DNA from 3 places in the Metabacillus sp. RB-C-LZQ-3-1 genome. Region 1 is predicted to be linked to each of the others. Evidence: predicted binding sites of a transcription regulator. Region 1 holds the regulator's gene; each other region holds the start of a gene.
What was found. The regulator LexA, encoded in region 1, represses DNA repair genes until DNA is damaged. The targets are predictions, from matches to a motif close to CGAACATATGTTCG.
Positions count from the first base shown of each region.

Region 2: AC4GZ8_RS18965 (YolD-like family protein) is a predicted target of LexA. The motif match lies at 2,220-2,233, and genes of this name have one in related genera.
Region 3: ruvA (Holliday junction branch migration protein RuvA) is a predicted target of LexA. The motif match lies at 2,823-2,836, and genes of this name have one in related genera.

Region 1 covers NZ_JBZFLI010000002.1:125,141-132,086, reverse strand. The annotation lists gene AC4GZ8_RS04020 (hypothetical protein) at 121-306, shown strand; gene AC4GZ8_RS04015 (helix-turn-helix domain-containing protein) at 520-738, shown strand; gene AC4GZ8_RS04010 (hypothetical protein) at 851-1,084, opposite strand; gene AC4GZ8_RS04005 (YneF family protein) at 1,368-1,586, opposite strand; gene sirA (sporulation inhibitor of replication protein SirA) at 1,672-2,121, opposite strand; gene AC4GZ8_RS03995 (DUF896 domain-containing protein) at 2,481-2,711, opposite strand; gene AC4GZ8_RS03990 (YneB family resolvase-like protein) at 2,866-3,537, opposite strand; gene yneA (cell division suppressor protein YneA) at 3,575-3,886, opposite strand; gene lexA (transcriptional repressor LexA) at 4,041-4,661, shown strand; gene glnA (type I glutamate--ammonia ligase) at 4,729-6,063, opposite strand; gene AC4GZ8_RS03970 (MerR family transcriptional regulator) at 6,122-6,523, opposite strand; gene AC4GZ8_RS03965 (methionine gamma-lyase family protein) at 6,629-6,946, opposite strand, start outside.
Region 2 covers NZ_JBZFLI010000014.1:118-5,991, reverse strand. The annotation lists gene AC4GZ8_RS18985 (AbrB/MazE/SpoVT family DNA-binding domain-containing protein) at 1-327, shown strand, start outside; gene AC4GZ8_RS18980 (hypothetical protein) at 423-830, shown strand; gene AC4GZ8_RS18975 (hypothetical protein) at 944-1,174, opposite strand; gene AC4GZ8_RS18970 (hypothetical protein) at 1,472-1,663, shown strand; gene AC4GZ8_RS18965 (YolD-like family protein) at 1,799-2,131, opposite strand; gene AC4GZ8_RS18960 (hypothetical protein) at 2,897-3,376, opposite strand; partial or broken gene AC4GZ8_RS18955 (ArsI/CadI family heavy metal resistance metalloenzyme) at 3,648-4,012, shown strand; gene AC4GZ8_RS18950 (arsenic transporter) at 4,060-5,352, shown strand; gene arsC (arsenate reductase (thioredoxin)) at 5,367-5,768, shown strand.
Region 3 covers NZ_JBZFLI010000004.1:39,930-46,875, forward strand. The annotation lists gene AC4GZ8_RS07655 (YhcN/YlaJ family sporulation lipoprotein) at 1,200-1,925, shown strand; gene AC4GZ8_RS07660 (BofC C-terminal domain-containing protein) at 2,093-2,623, shown strand; gene ruvA (Holliday junction branch migration protein RuvA) at 2,909-3,517, shown strand; gene ruvB (Holliday junction branch migration DNA helicase RuvB) at 3,529-4,533, shown strand; gene AC4GZ8_RS07675 (DUF2905 domain-containing protein) at 4,526-4,726, shown strand; gene queA (tRNA preQ1(34) S-adenosylmethionine ribosyltransferase-isomerase QueA) at 4,775-5,803, shown strand; gene tgt (tRNA guanosine(34) transglycosylase Tgt) at 6,192-6,946, shown strand, end outside.

The DNA.
Region 1 (6,946 bases):
TTTATCTTCATCCTCTAATTTCCATTAAACAAAATTTAACATAAAAAGTATCTTTAAATATGAATATTGTCTAAAGTTTAGACATATAATCTAACAACCTAATAGGAAGGAGGAAATACCATGAATAGTAGGATTTTCTTATTCCTTGCAACAATTTTCAGTGGTTTTGCTCTTATTCGAATACCTTTAGAAGATACATTTCTAGCAAGTATCGAACCTGTCACAACAATTATAGGTGTATTAGCAATTCTAATATTCTCACTTGTCTTAATTTATTATGGTGTAAGAAATTTGTTTAGTAAATAGTAAGTTAAGGAAGGCATCATTTTTGGTGCTTTCCTTTTTAGAGTTAACAATTAATATATACCTGATGCTATTAATTTTTATTAAACCCTCTATTTAAGAAAAAATTTGAACAAAAAAATTTTTGTTGATCAGCTGAAATGTTCTTGGTATCTCCAGAAAGTATCAATTTATTCAGTATTGTGCTATGCTTGAATCAGAAGTGAGGTGTCTAATTTGGCAGCATATAAAGCAAAGAAAAGTAACCTTAAAGAACTTTTAACCAAAAGTAACACTGAGCTTGATGTTCTAGCGGCTAATACCAATATTCCAATAGAACAATTACATGACTATTTAGAAAAAAAGGTCATGAACCTCAACAATGCAATGACGATTTCAAAAGCGTTAAATTGTACAATAGAAGACCTTTATATTTGGAGGGTTTCCGGAGAGTGATTGCATTCACTCTTTTTATTTTTAAAAAAATTAACCTTCAATAGTTCGTTAATAAGTAAATTAAGAAACCACAGTCATTTTGAAATAGTATTTTTCCTTAAATAGTAGAATTTTACGGTACTAAATTTAAATCAGCAGTTTGTTCACCTATAATAAAAGTATTTTGATGTTTCTCAGTTTTTCCATAAATATATAGCGGGACATGTTTATATTCCCGACTTTGATCCTCAACAGATAAAATCCATTTATTAAATTCCATTTTTCTTAAATAATGTGCCTTTGGGTCAAAAAAAGTTACAGGATTACCGTAGGGAACAACAACGGGTAATATCAAAGTAACAAACATTAAACTCTCCCTCTACAATGTTTTCCATATTGTATGCTGGTTAAAGCAAGAGTGGTCACTGCTATATATTATTTCCTTTGTATCTGTTCAGAAAATACAAAAAAACCACCATTCATTGGATTCGTTTCCAATAAAATAAGTGGTTTCGGATTGATCTAATGAAATAAAGCAAAAATAAGTAAAAGTTTCGAAGGGGAATTCACTTACGATAAATTTATTTATGAAAACTTATCAAAAATACATCTTCGATTAACCTTAAAACCTTGTTATATCAACGTTTCTTTTATTTTTGCATTTTGTTCATTTGAGACATCATTTGGTTGATTTTCTTCTGGGATGGTTTCATTCCCATTTGCATCATCATCATTTTCAGCATTTGTTCATTAATTGGTGGATTTTTCTTTAGGTAATTCATCATATATTTACGCGCAATGAAAAATCCTAGTGCAACTCCAGCAAGTAGTGCTAGAATGCCTACTAGAATAACAACCCATAATTCCATTGGTTTTCCTCCTTCGTGTTGTCTATCTTACAGTGTACTAAATCCTTTGCTATTATACAACATTTGAACTAAATTTCTCTATATTTTAGCCAAAATTTCTTTCTTTTATTGGGTTTAACCAACCATATCTTTCACCTTTAAAGTCCATAGCTAAAAAACAAGGATCAAACTTTCGTAATACTTCAAAGAATATTGTTTCTGCTTCAAAACTTCCATCAGATGAAAGCTCAAGATGTCGATTTTTTACAATGAGAGTGGCATTCCCTACGTTTCCTTTAAGAGCAATTTTATGTATATGATGGAACATTTGATAATCCGAACGGTTTGATAAATGCGTACCAAGAAGTTGATGTATAAATAATGCTGGGATTGGTTTTGTAATATAATGAATTTGTTTTTCGATCGTACTTCCATGAGCTGAACGAGCTGATGTCCAGTGAAAGTCTTGAAACAGATGGTAGATTTTAGATTCCCGTCCAAAGTAATGACTCGCAAACTCTTCTTCTATTAAATAAATATAATAGTGTCTCACCATTTCACTCTCCCCAACCATTCTATTTCTCTAATTATATAAGAAATCAAAAGAAATAATTGTCTTAAACTGGAGAGATAAGCCACTATTTTTGTCGAACGAATCTACTTATTTACAAATTCATAGAAAAGCGCGAGCGCCTTGGTTAGCCTAGGGCAAATAACCCCACTTTGTAATAAAAGGTGTTCTTTGCCTTCTATTACAAAGTCGTTAGACCCTGGAGGCTTTCGCTGTATTGCACTTACACATCCTGTGCGATCTAAGGCTAGGCGCTGGAGCTAGACTCTAAAACTAAGTGCAAAGAGTTTTAAACTAGCTTATCTAAAAAAATAAGAGGAGAAATAGATCTCTCCCCCCTGCTATTAATGAAGATCTTTTCTTCTCTCATTTTTAATTTTTTGAGGAGTTACATCATTTCCATTTGGATCAACAACTGTAACACCCTTTAGTGTACTTTTCATTGATGAACGAAAAGCTTGTAAATATTCTTTTCGCAAAGCTTGTTGTTCTGTCTTCTCTTTCTCTGTTAAGCCTTTTGCTTTTGATTTCTTTGATAATTCATTTATACGATCTATTTTAGACTTTGGTAACATATCAGTACTCCTCTCATAACTAGTAACTATTCTAATCAACAAAATGATAAGAAACTACAATCATGTTTTAGATTATTTAATATTTTGGTTTAATACCACAAATGTCATCATACTAAATTGAGAGGAAAATAACAACTGAATGAACATCAATGTCTCATTGAACATTACTATCATCTGAATTAATTTGAAGCTTTTCTACGTGTTCCTTATACCTCCTATGAACTGTTGCTTTGCTTACTTCGAAGCCGACACCTCTAAGGGTAGCAGCTATTTCATGAAATGTTAGCTTTTTATCTCTTAACTTAAGTATTTCTTCAATTGGTACCTCGATCTTCTCACGACCTCCACCTTGATCCTGGTTTTTTAAATTATTCTGAGGCTTAAATCCATTCTCAATAGCCCGATTCATCCCTCTTTTAATCTTGTAATTGATAAGTTTTCTTTGAAACTCTTCCACTGCAGCTAAAATATTCAATACCATTGAATCCGTTTCTGATAGTTCAGGTTCACCCTTTTCGTTTAGTGTGAATACTGTAGCTTCTAACTTTTTTATTTCGTGTAAAAGGGCAATTTTCGCGTGTCCTCTCCCTAATCTTGTATCATCTTGAACTAGAAGAACCGATGCCTTCTTATCTTTTAATAATGCAAGTGCTTCAATAATTCCATCACGGTCTACATCATAACCACTATGTCTATCTTCTATTACTTTTATCACGTCCATATTATGAGAAGCAGCTAATGATAGTAACTCTTCCTTTTGTCTCTCAATTGACGTGTCCTGCGTATCTTTCTCGGTACTTACTCGACAATAAACAACCGCCTTCATAAACTATCACATCACCTTAACCAAAAAATCTTACTATTTATTCACTAGCAATCTGATGAAATTGATAAATTTCTTCTTTTTGTACTGGGACAAAAACAATGTCTCCAGGTTTTATTGTAGTAGAATAAAGATTATTTTTTTCCTGAACCCATTTGACAAATTCTTGCTTTGAAATATTTTTATTCTCTTGGAATTGATCAGCAATTGTCCAAAGACTATCGCCTTCTTTAATTTCAACTTGATGATAATTTTCTAAGCTATCTGTTTTATTAGTGTAAGTAATTCCTACTGTTATTGCTAGTAGAACGACAAAAAAAGCTAGTATGTAAGATAATGATTCCCTTTTCATAATAACACCCCATAAGAATATTTGTTCGTATTTATAAACTCAGTATAGTACGAACAACTGTTCTAGTCAAGTGTTTTTTCGAACTTATGTTTGTATATATAGGTAAAAGATGCTATAATAAACATAAATTAGAGGATCCGAGGTGTCACAAAGGATGACGAAACTATCAAAAAGACAACAAGATATTTTAAGTTTTATAAAAGATGAGGTCCAAAAGAAAGGTTACCCACCTTCCGTTCGTGAAATTGGTGAAGCAGTAGGACTAGCATCAAGCTCCACAGTTCATGGTCATTTAGCTAGATTAGAATCAAAAGGATTAATTAGACGGGACCCTACAAAACCTAGAGCAATCGAAATCTTAGAAGAAGAAACATCCCATATCCCTAAGAACAATGTCATTAATGTTCCAGTAATCGGGAAGGTAACAGCAGGTCTTCCTATTACTGCAATCGAAAATGTTGAAGAATATTTTCCTTTACCAGATCGCTATGTTTCAGATGATGAACATGTATTCATGTTAGAAATTATGGGTGAAAGTATGATTGAGGCTGGAATTTTAGATGGTGATTTAGTAATCGTTCGCCAGCAGCAAACAGCAAACAACGGTGATATTGTTGTTGCTATGACAGATGATGATGAGGCAACATGTAAAAGATTTTTTAAGGAAAAAGATTATATTCGCCTGCAACCTGAAAATTCAACTATGGAACCTATTATTTTACGAAATGTTAGTATATTAGGAAAAGTAATTGGCGTTTATCGCACTGTACACTAAGTATTGAAGGATAAGCTTTTTTTATAGCAGCAAAAAAGCCTCGACAATTTGTCGAGGCTTTTTACTATTAATACATTGACATGTATTGCTCTCTTTCCCATGGGTGAACCTGTGTACGGAACATATCCCACTCGATTTCTTTTGCTTCAATAAAGTGCTCAAATAAGTGTTCACCTAAAGCATGCTTCATTGTGCTGTCAGCTTTTAATAAATCTAATGCTTGAGCTAATGTTGCCGGTAAATCAACGATTCCATTTTCAACACGCTCTTCTTTAGACATAACATAAATGTTACGATCAATTGGTTTTGGAGCATCAAGATTATTTTTAATCCCATCAAGACCTGCAGCTAATAAAACACTCATTGCTAAATAAGGGTTTGCAGCAGGGTCAACACTACGTACTTCAACACGAGTACTTAAACCACGCGAAGCTGGAATACGAATTAGTGGACTTCTGTTTTGTGCAGACCAAGCAACATAACAAGGTGCTTCATAACCAGGAACAAGACGTTTGTATGAGTTTACAGTTGGGTTTGTCACTGCAGTAAATGCAGGTGCATGTTTAATAATTCCTGCGATAAATTGTCTTGCAGTATCACTTAATTGCAGATCACCATTTGGATCAAGGAATGCATTTTCCCCTTTACTGAATAAAGATAAGTTACAGTGCATACCTGAACCATTAACACCAAATAATGGTTTTGGCATAAATGTAGCATGTAAACCATGCTTACGAGCAATTGTCTTTACAACTAGTTTAAATGTTTGAATATCATCACATGCTTTAATTGCAGAAGCATATTTAAAGTCAATCTCATGTTGTCCTGGAGCCACTTCGTGGTGAGAAGCTTCAATTTCGAAGCCCATTTCTTCAAGCTCTAGAACGATATCACGACGGCAGTTTTCACCAAGATCCGTTGGTGCTAAGTCAAAGTAACCGCCATTATCATTAAGTTCAAGTGTTGGCTCGCCTTTTTCGTCTAATTTAAATAAGAAGAATTCCGGCTCTGGCCCTAAGTTAAAATCAGTAAATCCAAGCTCTTCCATTTCACTTAGGATACGACGTAAATTATTACGTGGGTCACCTGCAAATGGAGTTCCATCTGGATTATAGATATCACAAATAAAACGAGCTACTTTTCCTTTTTCAGCAGTCCAAGGGAAGATAACAAATGTATCTAAATCAGGATATAAATACATATCAGACTCTTCAATACGGACAAAACCTTCAATTGAAGAACCATCAAACATCATTTTGTTATCAAGTGCTTTATCAAGCTGACTTACTGGAATTTCAACGTTTTTAATTGTTCCAAGAATATCCGTAAATTGTAAACGGATGTATTTTACATTATTCTCTTTTACTAAGCTCACAATATCTTCTCTTGAATATTTAGCCACCCTGAAAATCTCCTCTCCAATTTCAAAAAGTTATATTCAATTATTCATTGCTACTATATTAATGGAAAAATCTTGACATGTCACCATGTCTCAATGTAGGTCGATTAAAACGACCCGCCTGCATAAGCTCAGACTTAAGAAGTTTTCGTAATTCAGCATCACTTAAATCAGGTTTTTCAACTGTTTTAGGTTGCTCTTGTTTTTCTTCTTTATGTGAGCTTTTACGGGAGAAAATTTCCTTTATTCCCGCTAAGTTGACACCCTGTTCAATTAAATTACGAATCTCCAATAATTTATCTACATCGTTAAATGAAAATAATCTTCGATTGCTCTCCGTTCTAGCTGGAAAAATCAATTCATTTTCTTCATAATAACGAATTTGCCTTGCAGATAAATCAGTGAGCTGCATAACAATTCCAATAGGAAATAGGGGCATTGAGCGTCGAATATTATCACTCATGTTATTCGCTCCTTTTAGTTAACTGTTTTCATTATAACCTATGTAACATTATGTGTCAATTAAATGTCAGCTTACATAACATAGTTTCGTCATCTATTTTTGTAGTTAACTAACAATCGAGATTAAATTTTTGTCTATTAAAGAATCGACAGCTGAACAAACTGCAATTTTCACATGAGAGTATGTAAGTCCGCCTTGAACATATGCAACGTAAGGTGCCCGTAGCGGTCCATCAGCAGACAGCTCGATGCTAGCTCCTTGAATAAAAGTTCCTGCTGCCATTATGACATCATCCTCATACCCAGGCATATAGTTCGGGTATGGTGTTACATGTGAATTAATTGGTGATGAATACTGGATTGCTTGACAAAAAGCGACCATCATGTCTGGATCATCAAATTGAACAGACTGTATTAAGTCAGT
Region 2 (5,874 bases), on a different contig from region 1:
TCCACAAACAGTGTTGATCACATCTTGATAGAGAAGATTATCTATGCTCCTGAAACATCAGTAAAAAATATAGATAAAAATTTATTAATAGATATATTTAAAGATTTCCTAAATCAAAATAAAATAGACTCTTTCTTTGTAGAAAATTGCATTAGTACTTTAAATGAAGTGATTAACAAAAACCCTGATTTCACTCTAGCTCAAATCTTAACACTAATTTTAGAGCTGGACTTGAAAGAAGAGAATAGTTTAAAAATGATTGCTACTGAATTATTGAAAGACACGAAGTTGCTAGGAAAAATTGAATTCATTATTAGTAATAATTAAATATAAAGACATACAACTAGATTGAATTGAATCCTTATTCAACTATATATTAACTTTCCGATATATATAATATACATACACAAGGAGAGATACAAATGAAGAGAATATTAATATTTATCGTTAGTTTACTTTCTTTTTTTATAGTTGCTTGTAGTAACGAAAGTGAAATAAAAGAAACTGTTAACAAGGATAAAGATAACATTGTAGAAACAAGTGGTGAAAAAAAAAGAGGGTCTATTGAAGAAACTGCAAGAACATTTGTACAAGCTATGATAGACTCTGATGAAGAAGTACTTAAACAAATTTATCGAAATCCAAAAGATCCTTTAGAATACATGCTTCCAGAAAAAGGACCGGAATTTGCAGGAATGAATATTGACGACTTCATATTCTTGTTAGAAAATGATGGAGAAGTACAATTGGAAAGAAAAGATGGTAAAGGTAATATATATTGGTTAAAGATTGAAATGATCGGTGATAAGTATTACATTACGAATCTTTAATACAACCTTTATAAACATGAAATGACGTATCTATTAGATACGTCATTTCTTATGTCATATATGTGGGATAAGGGAAAATTAGCGGAGTATATCTAAATAATAAAAGATAATAACTAAACCTCAAGAAACATAAATTTCTCTACGAATTGTCGAACTTGAGTTTTGTCAATTTGTCTCTTTTTTAATAATGACTCCAGGGTAACAAGACGGGCTTTCATCGAAATATTCTTCTTTAATTCACGAACTGAAACATCACCAATCAATAATTGGATTGCTTTTTCTCTGGTGTCTTGATTCTTGGTAGAATTGTAAAGAAGATAGGCAAGGCAAGAAACTTTATCCATATCGTTCACTCCCTATAATCAAGAATCGAATGTATTATATAATTCGAGTACAGTCTATGTTTTCCTGTTAATGCTCAATACTAATTTATTACAGACGGATTGTATATATGTATGTTTTTTCAAAAAAATAGCAGAGGAATATTCCCACTGCCCAAATATTGCTCATTCAAAGTAAACTAAGAAGATTTATTTTCATCCCCTGAAAATCAGGAATTCATTCAATGCCCATAAAAAAGGTAGCATTTAAAGATTGAATTCAATAAAAAATGGAAACTATTCTAAAAAGGTGGTGAAAATATGAATTTAGACTCTGTTTATATTTCAATAGAAACTACATTTGGTGGACTTGAAGTCGGTGCAACATTTGACACATCTGGTTCCGACGAATATGAAAATTTTAAAGAGGAAGAGTTATCTCATTACGATGATATATTAGATGAAGATTTATATAATGAATTATTAGATGAACTATCTGATGATGACTATTAAGAGTAGCAAAGCTACTCTATATTTTTTATTTAATAAACAATAAAAAAACAAATATGTTCCATAGTGGTTATGGTTAAAAAAATTCTCACTTGTTTGTATATGGGTAAATTAGGTATTTATCCAGTATTCATTAAATTATATGGATGATACTTTTGTTATCGAGAAAAAACTAATTTGGAAATTGCTGTTTAATTCATCAATACACGTAATGGTCTTTTCAATTGGACTTAGTCTCTTAACAACTCCAACCCGTTTAGTAAAGAATCCACCTTTCCATATGGTTATTTCAATTGATGTTCCATGCTCCAAACTTTCCTGTAATAGATTCTGCATCTCTTCAATCTGTAATGGATCTAACTCTGGTCTTGGTTGTCTTTGGTAATCTGTTTCTGCCTGTCGTAGCATAGCCACATGCTCAGGCATGAAGAATCCTTGCCATTTTTTTTGAGTACCTCTATCTCTTATCATATGTTCACCCCTATTGATAAAAAAGGACTCTGACAATGGTGCCAGAGCCAAAATTGAGCGATCGTCAAAAGCTCAACACTATTATACAGGAACATATGTTTGTTGTTAATAGCGGTTAGATGATTTTATCCATTAATCTAATTTATTTGAAAAACCCTAATAAATTTTAATCTCTTTATTTCCACTATATAATCCCCTTCTTCTGTAACTACCCTAAACTTTCTTTCCGATTCCCTATTTCCCTCGGGCTTTAAATCGATATATAGTACCTCAATATCGTTGGAATGAAAATATTTATAAATTCTATCTAGCTGCCGTTCAACACTAATCGAAAAGAAAGTATAATAAATCACCATAAACCCTAATCCTAATAGACCAATAACGAGTGGCCAGTTTATATTCCTCACCTCTTTCTACAACAATATATATCAGTACACGATCCATAAAAGGTAGGTTACACCTAAATAAGTACCGGGAATCAGTAGGATATGTGAGATAAAAATGCTCCATGAATATATGTTATTCTTGTTTATTTTTGTTAGTAGCTTGAACAAATAATTCAATAGCAAAGAACCACCAATGGTCACAACAATAGAATAAATAAGAAATACAATGTCTGTTGTTGATTCCGAAGTTGAAGGGGAATCAGCACTGAAGGCAAGGAAAAACATTCCGAAAAATGCAATGGGATACACAAGAATATACGAAAAAAAGTAAAAAACATAGTTTAATTTATGTTGCATTAAATTCAGTCTACCTACCTTCCTATAATCTGTTTAAAATCTCTTTTGCTATCACACTCTCTTTGTTGACTTCAATAGCAGAAGTAGGATTCTTGGGGTCTTTGGGATTAGGGATACCTTTAGAAATAATTAAATCTGCTTTTTTCGCCTTAGTGATGGCACCATCCATTTTGTTTTTACCAAACTTACTGGTAATAACACGATGGAAGTAGGTAAACCCTACAAATTCCTTTTCTTTTTCAAGTTTGTCAAGGTGATATAAAACCAACTCGACTTCTTTATCCTGTAATAGTTCCTTTGCCCATTTCTCTTTTTGAGAATTCGTAATTTTATTAAGAAATGGAGCATTAGCGTCATAAATTGTAATGTGGTCTGCTAATGAATGTAACCGTTGATTAACTCTTTCAAATGCAATCAGATGTATCGTTTTACCCTTTAACCGAAGTCGCTGCATAACATGAAGCATATCACCATCTCCACTAACGATCATATAATGATTTATAAGAGGAGTAGCGTCAGGATTATGCGTATTTACAACGGTAAGAGAACAAAATAGTTTTATATCAATGATTCTAAAGAATGTCTCAATAGATTAGACCCTATTGAGATGAGGTCAATATTAAGGCAAATAAGGCTTAATAGTGTCCCATATGACTTGTCTCAAAACTCTTATCGTTGTTAAGTTAGTCATTGTTTCTTCTCAGAATTGCTTAACGTTGTAAATCCGCATTTTCGGGACTCTACCCCAAGTCGAGTAAGTTTTACCAAAAGGTGGTGTTTCGCCAGTAAAAGTAAAAGCTGATTATGCCAAATTTTTGTTAGAAAATCCGGGGCTGAACTTTACTCTAAATGTTCGAGATGAAGTAAACGGGAATCAGGTCAACCATTTCGGTTTTCAAGTTCAAACGAGCGAAGAAATTACAGCTCATAAGGAAAGACTTGAAAAAGAAGGATTTTTTGCACGTGATGAGATGAATACAACGTGTTGTTATGCCGTACAAGATAAATTTTGGGTAACAGATCCAGATGGAAATGAGTGGGAGTTTTCTTTACAAAAGCTGATAGTGATGTCCATAAAATAGAATCTACTTCTTGTTGTGTGGCTCCTAATGGAGATACAAGTAGTTCTTGCTGCTAATAAGAGAGAAGTGTGTACACCGTGTGAGTGATGGAGGTTAAATAGTGATGACAGCAATATTAGCAACAATCATTTTTTTAGTAACACTTATTCTTATTATCTGGCAGCCAAAAGGATTAAATATTGGTTGGAGTGCATGTGGTGGGGCTATCCTTGCTTTATTACTAGGGGTAGTTGGATTTAATGATGTACTTGAAGTTATCGGAATTACTTGGAATGCAACATTATCATTTGTAGCCATCATTCTTATTTCCTTGATTTTAGACGAGATTGGATTATTTGAGTGGGCAGCACTACATATGGCCAGAGCTGCTAAGGGAAATGGAATTAAAATGTTTATCTTTATTAGTATTTTAGGAGCAGTAGTCGCTGCATTATTTGCAAATGATGGAGCTGCCTTAATTTTAACACCGATTGTTTTAGCAATGGTTCGTAATCTAAAATTTAATGAAAAAATGATTTTTCCATTTGTTATGGCAAGTGGGTTTATCGCAGATACGACATCTCTACCATTTGTAGTAAGTAACTTAGTTAACATTGTATCTGCAGATTTCTTTAATATCGGGTTTGTAGAGTATGCTTCTAGAATGATCATTCCTAATCTCTTCTCACTCATAGCAACGATTACGGTCTTATTAATCTATTTTAAAAGAAGTATTCCAAATGCGTATGATTTATCTAAATTAAGAAAACCTGTAGAAGCAATTAAGGACTTAAAAATGTTTCGACTTTCTTGGTATGTTCTTGGGATATTACTCATTGGTTATTTTTCTAGCGAATTCACTCAAATCCCTGTTTCACTTGTTGCAGGGGTCATTGCAATCTTGTTTATATTGATGGCACGAAGAAGTAATGCCGTTAATACAAAAACAGTTATAAAAGGTGCGCCGTGGAATATTGTCTTTTTCTCGATTGGGATGTATGTGGTCGTGTATGGTTTAGGAAATGCTTGGTTAACTGAATCGTTAGCTAGCGTCATTCAGTCAACTGCTCAACAAGGTTTATTTGTTGCAACAATAGGCATGGGCTTTCTAGCAGCTTTCTTATCCTCTTTGATGAATAATATGCCCACCGTCATGATCAATGCATTAGCGATTGCTGAAACCAATACATCTGGTACTATTCGGGAAGCTCTTATTTATGCAAATATAATTGGGTCTGACTTAGGTCCGAAAATTACACCAATCGGTTCGTTAGCAACTTTAGTGTGGCTCCATGTTTTATCTTTAAAAGGAGTTAAGATTTCATGGGGAACCTATTTCAAAACAGGTATTGTCTTAACAATCCCTATTTTATTTATTACGTTACTGGGACTATATCTATCATTATTAATTAACTAAAGGAGAATTACGTTATGTTAAAAAAATTAATTTACTTCTTATGTACAGGAAACTCTTGCAGAAGCCAAATGGCAGAAGGTTGGGCAAAGAAATATCTAGGTGATGAGTGGAGCGTATACAGTGCTGGAATAGAAGCACATGGCTTAAACCCAAACGCTGTAAAGGCCATGAAAGAAGATGGTATTGATATTTCCGGTCAAACATCAGATATTATTAATCCTGAAATCTTAAATAATGCTGATTTGGTGGTTACACTATGTGGAGATGCTGCTGATAAATGTCCAATCACACCGCCTCATGTTAAACGTGAACATTGGGGATTTGATGACCCAGCCGGAAAAGATTGGTCCGAATTTCAGCGTATGCGTGACGAAATTGGTGAACGAATGAAGCGATTTAGTGAAACGGGTAAATAAGAAGACCCTTCTTAAATAATTTGAAACGGAAATCTCCTAAAGTTATTTAATAAGACACATTTCGCTATTCCATAATCAGGCGCTTTTCTTAAGTAAGGAGAGCGCC
Region 3 (6,946 bases), on a different contig from region 1:
AAATGCCGACACAAGTACAACCAGCAATGTATCAGCCACAATATGTTGCACCACAGTATATGGTTCCTGTATCACCAGTTTTACCTGGTTCAGGACTATGTCCACCATATTATCCTATGCATCCTATGCCATATGGATACGCACCTGCAATGATGCCAGCTCATCAGCCTTATCCAACAGCAGTTAGCCCTGCTGAATATGATGATGACGATGATGATGACTATGACTATGAAAACCAAGCAGCAGCACCAAATATGGCTTACCCACAAGCTGTTGCTCCAGCACATTATGGACCTGGCTTCCCAGTTAATCCATATGCTGGTGTACCCGTATCACCTGTTATGCCAGGACCAGGATTTAATGGTTATCCGAATCAAGTTTTAGGGGCATATGATGCAGCACCTGATTATGAAAATCAACCATATCCACAGGCTGTTGCTCCATCGTATGATCAAGGAGATTGTGGTTGTGGTGGTCCTGCACCGGCACCATATGGTGGCTACCAGATGCAACAACCTTTCTATGGCCAGCAGCCAATGATGGCACCGCAGCCTTTTGCACCATACGGACAATACGGATATAATCAAGCCCAACAAATGCCTGGTGCAGGTAGTCAAATGTTCGGAATGCCTAACTATGATCGTGAGGAAGAAGAGGATTAAAAAAACATGAAAGCAGGAGTACTTTTACTCCTGCTCAGACTGTTGACAAAAGCTCGCTCTCTTATAAAGTCTAGCTACAGCGCCTAGCCCCTCGAGGACATAAGCCAAAATGAATTGAAGACAAAGAACATCTTCTATTCATTTGCGTCTTATTTGCCTGAGGCTGGTCAAGGCCCTTCTGCTTTTGCTGTTACTCTTCTTGTTGCTGCGGTGCTCATTACACTCCGGTAAACTCCGCTCCTCACCATGCTTCGTGCTTTGAGGAGCAAGCGTTAGCAATTAGTCTGAAGGGCTGGGAATTTTATTTTATCTACACATTGGGAAGGAGTACTTTAACTCCTTCTTTTTTACTGCCAGGAAATGATAAATTGCATGAACTCAAGTGTTTTCGCTTTTGTTCTTCCTCCATTATTTAAGAGTGTTGCCGATAACTAACAGAGTCATCCTCCCTGTTAAGGTGCAAGATAGTATTGAGCAAGTATTACTTCAAGCAATGCTCAGAATGTTGTATCTTTTTATTCCAGGGAGGTTATTGTTTTGACAAAAGGTAAAAAAGCGGCTGCTATGACGGCAATTGCACTTTTAACAACAGGTTTAACAGCTTGTAATGGTGATCAAGGTGCAATAGATGATAATCGAAACACTAATCAAGCTCAACCGATGGGATACTATACGAACGAAGATACTAATGGAGTAGATAATGAAGGCCCTGTTACAGAAATGATGGATGGGATGAATGATGGTGATAATCGAAATCATTATTTTCGCCAAGTAAATAACCGTGATAACAATCGTAATATGACCAATCCGACAGTTCCACTTGGTAACAGGGATACTGGACTTGTTCGCGATAATCGCTATAGCAATGGAGATACGAATTATCATAGACACTTAAATGAAGTGGGTTATTATAATCGTGGAGACGGTGAAATCGCTCAAAAAATAAAGAATTCAGTGGAAAAAATGGACAATGTTGATGATGCACGTGTAGTTGTGACTGATGATAATGTGTTAGTAGCTATTGATACAAATGATCGGAATGATCAAGATATGAAAGAAAAAATCACACAACAAGCTCGCAAAATGGCTGATGGAAGAAATGTTCAAGTTGTGACAGATGAAGGGGCATTTACTCGTATTCGTAACATCGATAACGATATTCAAAACGGTGTTGACAGAGATGTTATTGATACTGACGTAAACGAATTATTAGACGATCTAGGGGATGCAGTCCAACGTCCATTTAATGTAAACAACCGATAATCGTATTAAGAAACAAGGGAGCCTCTCCCTTGTTTTTTGCTTTTAGGATAGTAACAAGCGAAGTTTTTTTATTGTAAGTGTTTAACGTTCATTTTTGGTTAAAACTTCTATTAATGGCTACAATAATAAATGTTTAAGTGTTAATTTATTTGAGCGAGGTGAGATAGGTGAGAAGGTTTTATCACAGTCGCATCCTTATCGTGTGCAGTTTTATTGTTTTTCTCCTTATTGGTTTTATGAGTGTAAATACAACACATATTTGGGCAAAAGAAAATAGTATTCAATCGCTATTATCTGTAAAAGTTGTATTACAAAGAAAATATTTGGATGGCGAGATAAGTGAAGAAATTATTCAGGAGAATGTTTCCTCAATGGAAGATATATGGGAATTGTATACTGGATGGCAACTTCTTGATCATAATAGGGAGATTGTAGTATTTCGGAAGGAAGTTGACGATATATCACCTTTACTAAAGACTAATGGTTATTTCGGCATTACTGGGGATGGCAGATTTTCTATTTTTAATGGAAGGCCAGGTTCCAATGATATTATTCAATCTTTTTTTCAGATCGATGTCGAAAAATTAGAGAGCCACAAACATGATGAATTAATGGAAGGGATAAGGATTGAATCAAAAGATCATTATTTAGAAGTATTAAAAGCATATGAAACATATTCAAAGATTGAAAAAAAGTGATCATCTATCATATGATAAGCTAATCTGAGAGCTCAATTTTCAGGTTGGCTTTTTTGTTTGATATAAAAAAGGTGAAAAATTATAGGTAATTGCAAGTAAAATGAAGTTGTTTAAAATAGGAAAATTAACTTCCAAGTTTAATGAAAAAATCAGCAATTGGATACAAACTTATAAATAAAAATGGTATGATAGAATGATGAGAACAATTGTACGCAAAAATATAAATTTCTTCAGATAAAAGAAATTATTTGATACAATGAGGAACAGTCACAAGAGGTGAAAAAAATGATTGAATTTATAAAAGGGTATGTGGACCATATTACTCCAGAATATATTGTCCTCGACCATCAAGGAATGGGTTATCAAATTCATGCTCCTAACCCTTTTAGTTATACCAAAAGCCGTAAAGAAGAAACGATTGTTTATACATATCAGCATGTGAGAGAAGATGTAATTGCGTTATATGGATTCACTACAAGAGAAGAAAAAGCATTGTTTATGAAGTTATTAAATGTCACTGGGATCGGCCCAAAGGGAGCATTGGCAATTTTAGCATCTGGAAATCCATCCCAAGTAATTGAGGCGATAGAAAATGAAAATGATACATTTTTAGTTAAGTTCCCAGGTGTTGGGAAAAAAACAGCTCGTCAAATCATTCTAGATCTAAAGGGAAAGCTTGGAGAAGTTGCCGCATTATATTCTCCTGATCTTTTTAATCATGAAGAAGTAGAATATAAAGAGTCGTCAAATCATGCTTTAAGCGAAGCAATAGAGGCTTTAAAGGTGCTAGGATATGCTGAACGCGAAATTAAAAAAATTGTCCCATCCTTACAAGAAGAAACCTTAACAACGGATCAATATGTAAAAAAAGCATTACAAAAGCTATTAAAGTAAGGTGATAACTCATGGATGAACGCCTTGTATCAAGTGAAGCGGATTTACAAGAATCGTATATAGAACAAAGCTTAAGACCCCAAACATTGTCTCAATATATAGGTCAAGACAAGGTAAAGGAAAATTTAAGTGTGTTCATTGAAGCTGCGAAGATGCGGAGTGAAACACTTGATCATGTTCTTTTATATGGACCGCCTGGTTTAGGAAAAACAACTTTAGCGACGATTATTGCCAATGAAATGGGGGTTAATATAAGAACAACCTCCGGCCCTGCGATCGAAAGACCAGGTGATTTAGCGGCTGTATTAACAGCCTTGGAACCTGGTGATGTATTATTTATCGACGAAATTCATCGTTTGCATCGATCTATTGAGGAAGTACTGTATCCAGCGATGGAAGATTTTTGCTTGGATATTGTGATTGGGAAAGGGTCTACTGCAAGATCTGTCCGTTTAGATCTTCCTCCTTTTACGTTAATCGGGGCCACGACTCGAGTGGGTCTTTTAACCGCTCCACTTCGTGATCGGTTTGGTGTTTTAAGTAGACTGGAATATTATAATGAGAAACAGCTTGCTTATATTATTGAAAGAACAGCTGATCTATTTGGTATTGGATTGGAACATGAAGCAGCGATCGAAATGGCTAGAAGATCTAGGGGTACACCGAGGATAGCTAATCGCCTGCTTAAAAGGGTAAGAGATTTTGCACAAGTAATGGGTGAAGAATCGATATCAACCCAATTAGCAGTTGATGCACTTGAAAGACTTCAGGTGGATAAATTAGGTCTTGATCATATCGATCATAAGCTTCTTTTGGGAATTATTGAGAAATTTCGTGGAGGTCCGGTTGGAATTGATACAATCTCGGCAACAATAGGAGAAGAATCACATACAATTGAGGACGTTTATGAGCCTTATTTATTACAAATTGGCTTTTTACAACGAACGCCTAGGGGAAGAATTGTAACTGATCTTGTTTATCAACATTTTCAAATGGAGGCTCCTCATCATGATTGATTTTCCAAAAATTTTAATGATTATTGGCGGAATCCTTCTTGTTGTTGGATTTTTTATGCAGTTTATTGGAAAACTACCAGGAGATATTGTGTTTAAAAAAGGAAACACGACAGTATTCTTTCCAATTGTAACGTGTATTGTTGTCAGTATCATTCTTTCGTTTGTGTTCTCCCTTTTTGGCAGATTTAAATAGCTAGTTACGTAAAAAAGACACAAGTAAGGTAGAAATTAGGTGAATATGTTGAAAGTAGAATTATTTGATTTTCATCTTCCTGAAGAATTGATTGCACAAGTCCCATTAAAAGAACGTGATGCTTCTAGATTAATGGTCCTTCAGAAAGATAATGGCGAATTAAAACATGAATCGTTTAAATCCATTATAGATTATTTAAAAGAAGGCGATTGCTTAGTTTTAAATAATACTAGGGTAATGCCAGCACGCTTATTTGGGATGAAAGAAGATACAGGTGCGAGTATTGAAGTTTTATTACTAAAGCAACAGGAAGAAGATATATGGGAAACACTGATTAAACCTGCTAAAAGAGTAAAAGAAGGAACTGTTATCACATTTGGATCAGGTACCTTGAAGGCGACATGCGTTGGAACTAGTGACCATGGTGGCAGACTGCTGAAGTTTGACTATGAAGGAATTTTTTACGAAGTGCTTGATGCATTAGGAGAGATGCCTTTACCACCTTATATTAAAGAACAATTAGATGATCGCGAACGCTACCAGACTGTTTTCTCTCGAGAAATTGGTTCTGCAGCAGCTCCAACAGCTGGACTTCACTTTACTGAAGAAATTCTTGAACAATTAAAGAAAAAGGGAGTTCATCTTGCCTTTATTACCCTGCATGTCGGTTTAGGAACCTTCCGCCCTGTAAGTGCGGAAACAGTAGAAGAGCATGAAATGCATGCAGAGTTTTATCAAGTAACAGATGGTACTGCAGCTCTGTTAAATGAAGTAAGGTTAAAAGGCGGTAGAATTATCTCTGTAGGGACAACTTCAACACGAACTCTTGAAACGATTGCTTCAAAACATAATGGTCAATTTGTTGCTGAAAGCGGCTGGACCAATATTTTCATTTATCCCGGGTATGAGTTTAAAGGAATTGATGGAATGATTACAAACTTCCATCTTCCTAAATCATCTCTTATTATGTTAGTCAGTGCTTTAGCTTCAAGAGAATATGTAATGAATGCATATGAAACAGCAGTAAAAGAAAAGTATCGTTTTTTTAGCTTTGGAGATGCGATGCTAATTATTTAAAATGAGTTGAAAATATTGAAGGATTTATAAAATTTTAGAACGATAGAAAAGCGCAGGACATCCAGCTCCAGCGCCTAGCCCCTCTAGGGTCTAGCCACAAATGAATTGAAGACAAGAACATCTTTTATTCATTTGCGTCTTATTTGCCCGAGGTTGATCGAGGCGCTTTCGCTTTTGTTCACAGATTAGGAAGTATAAAATTTTGTACTTAGTGTAGGTATCTAGCCCCAGCGCCTATCGCCTATCAAACTTCAGAGCATCTCCCTACGATAAGCCAACACCGGTTCGCTTCGCTTACCGTGTTTCCAAAATCTTTAGTCGATGCTCCTCTTAGTTTGTAAGGCGATGACCAAGGCGCTTGCGCTTTTCTTATTAAGGAGGAAATAGGGTGTCAACTTCACCAATTCGGTACGAACTTATAAAAACATGTAAACAAACAGGAGCAAGACTAGGAAGGGTCCATACACCACATGGCAGTTTTGAGACTCCTGTGTTTATGCCTGTTGGAACATTAGCAACAGTTAAAACAATGTCTCCCGAAGAGCTTAAGGAAATGGGAGCAGGTATTATTCTGAGTAATACCTATCATTTATGGTTACGTCCTGGGAATGAGATTGTCAAGGAAGCCGGCGGCCTACATAAATTCATGAATTGGGATCGTGCAATTTTAACAGATTCTGGCGGATTCCAAGTCTTTAGTTTAAGTGAATTTCGTAAAATTGAGGAAGAAGGGGTTCACTTCAGGAATCATTTAAACGGAGATAAGCTTTTCTTATCGCCAGAAAAAGCGATGCAGATTCAAAATGATTTAGGATCTGATATTATGATGGCTTTTGATGAATGTCCACCATATCCTGCTGAATATGATTATATGAAGAAATCGGTTGAGCGTACGAGCCGTTGGGCAGAGCGATGCTTAAAGGCTCATGGACGTCCAAACGATCAAGGTTTATTTGGTATTATTCAGGGAGGAGAATATGAAGAGCTCAGGAAGCAAAGTGCTAAAGATTTGGTATCAATGGATTTTCCAGGTTATGCGGTTGGCGGTTTATCAGTAGGGGAACCTAAGGATGTGATGAACCGTGTGTTAGAATTCACAACTCCATTAATGCCTGATAACAAGCCGCGATATTTAATGGGAGT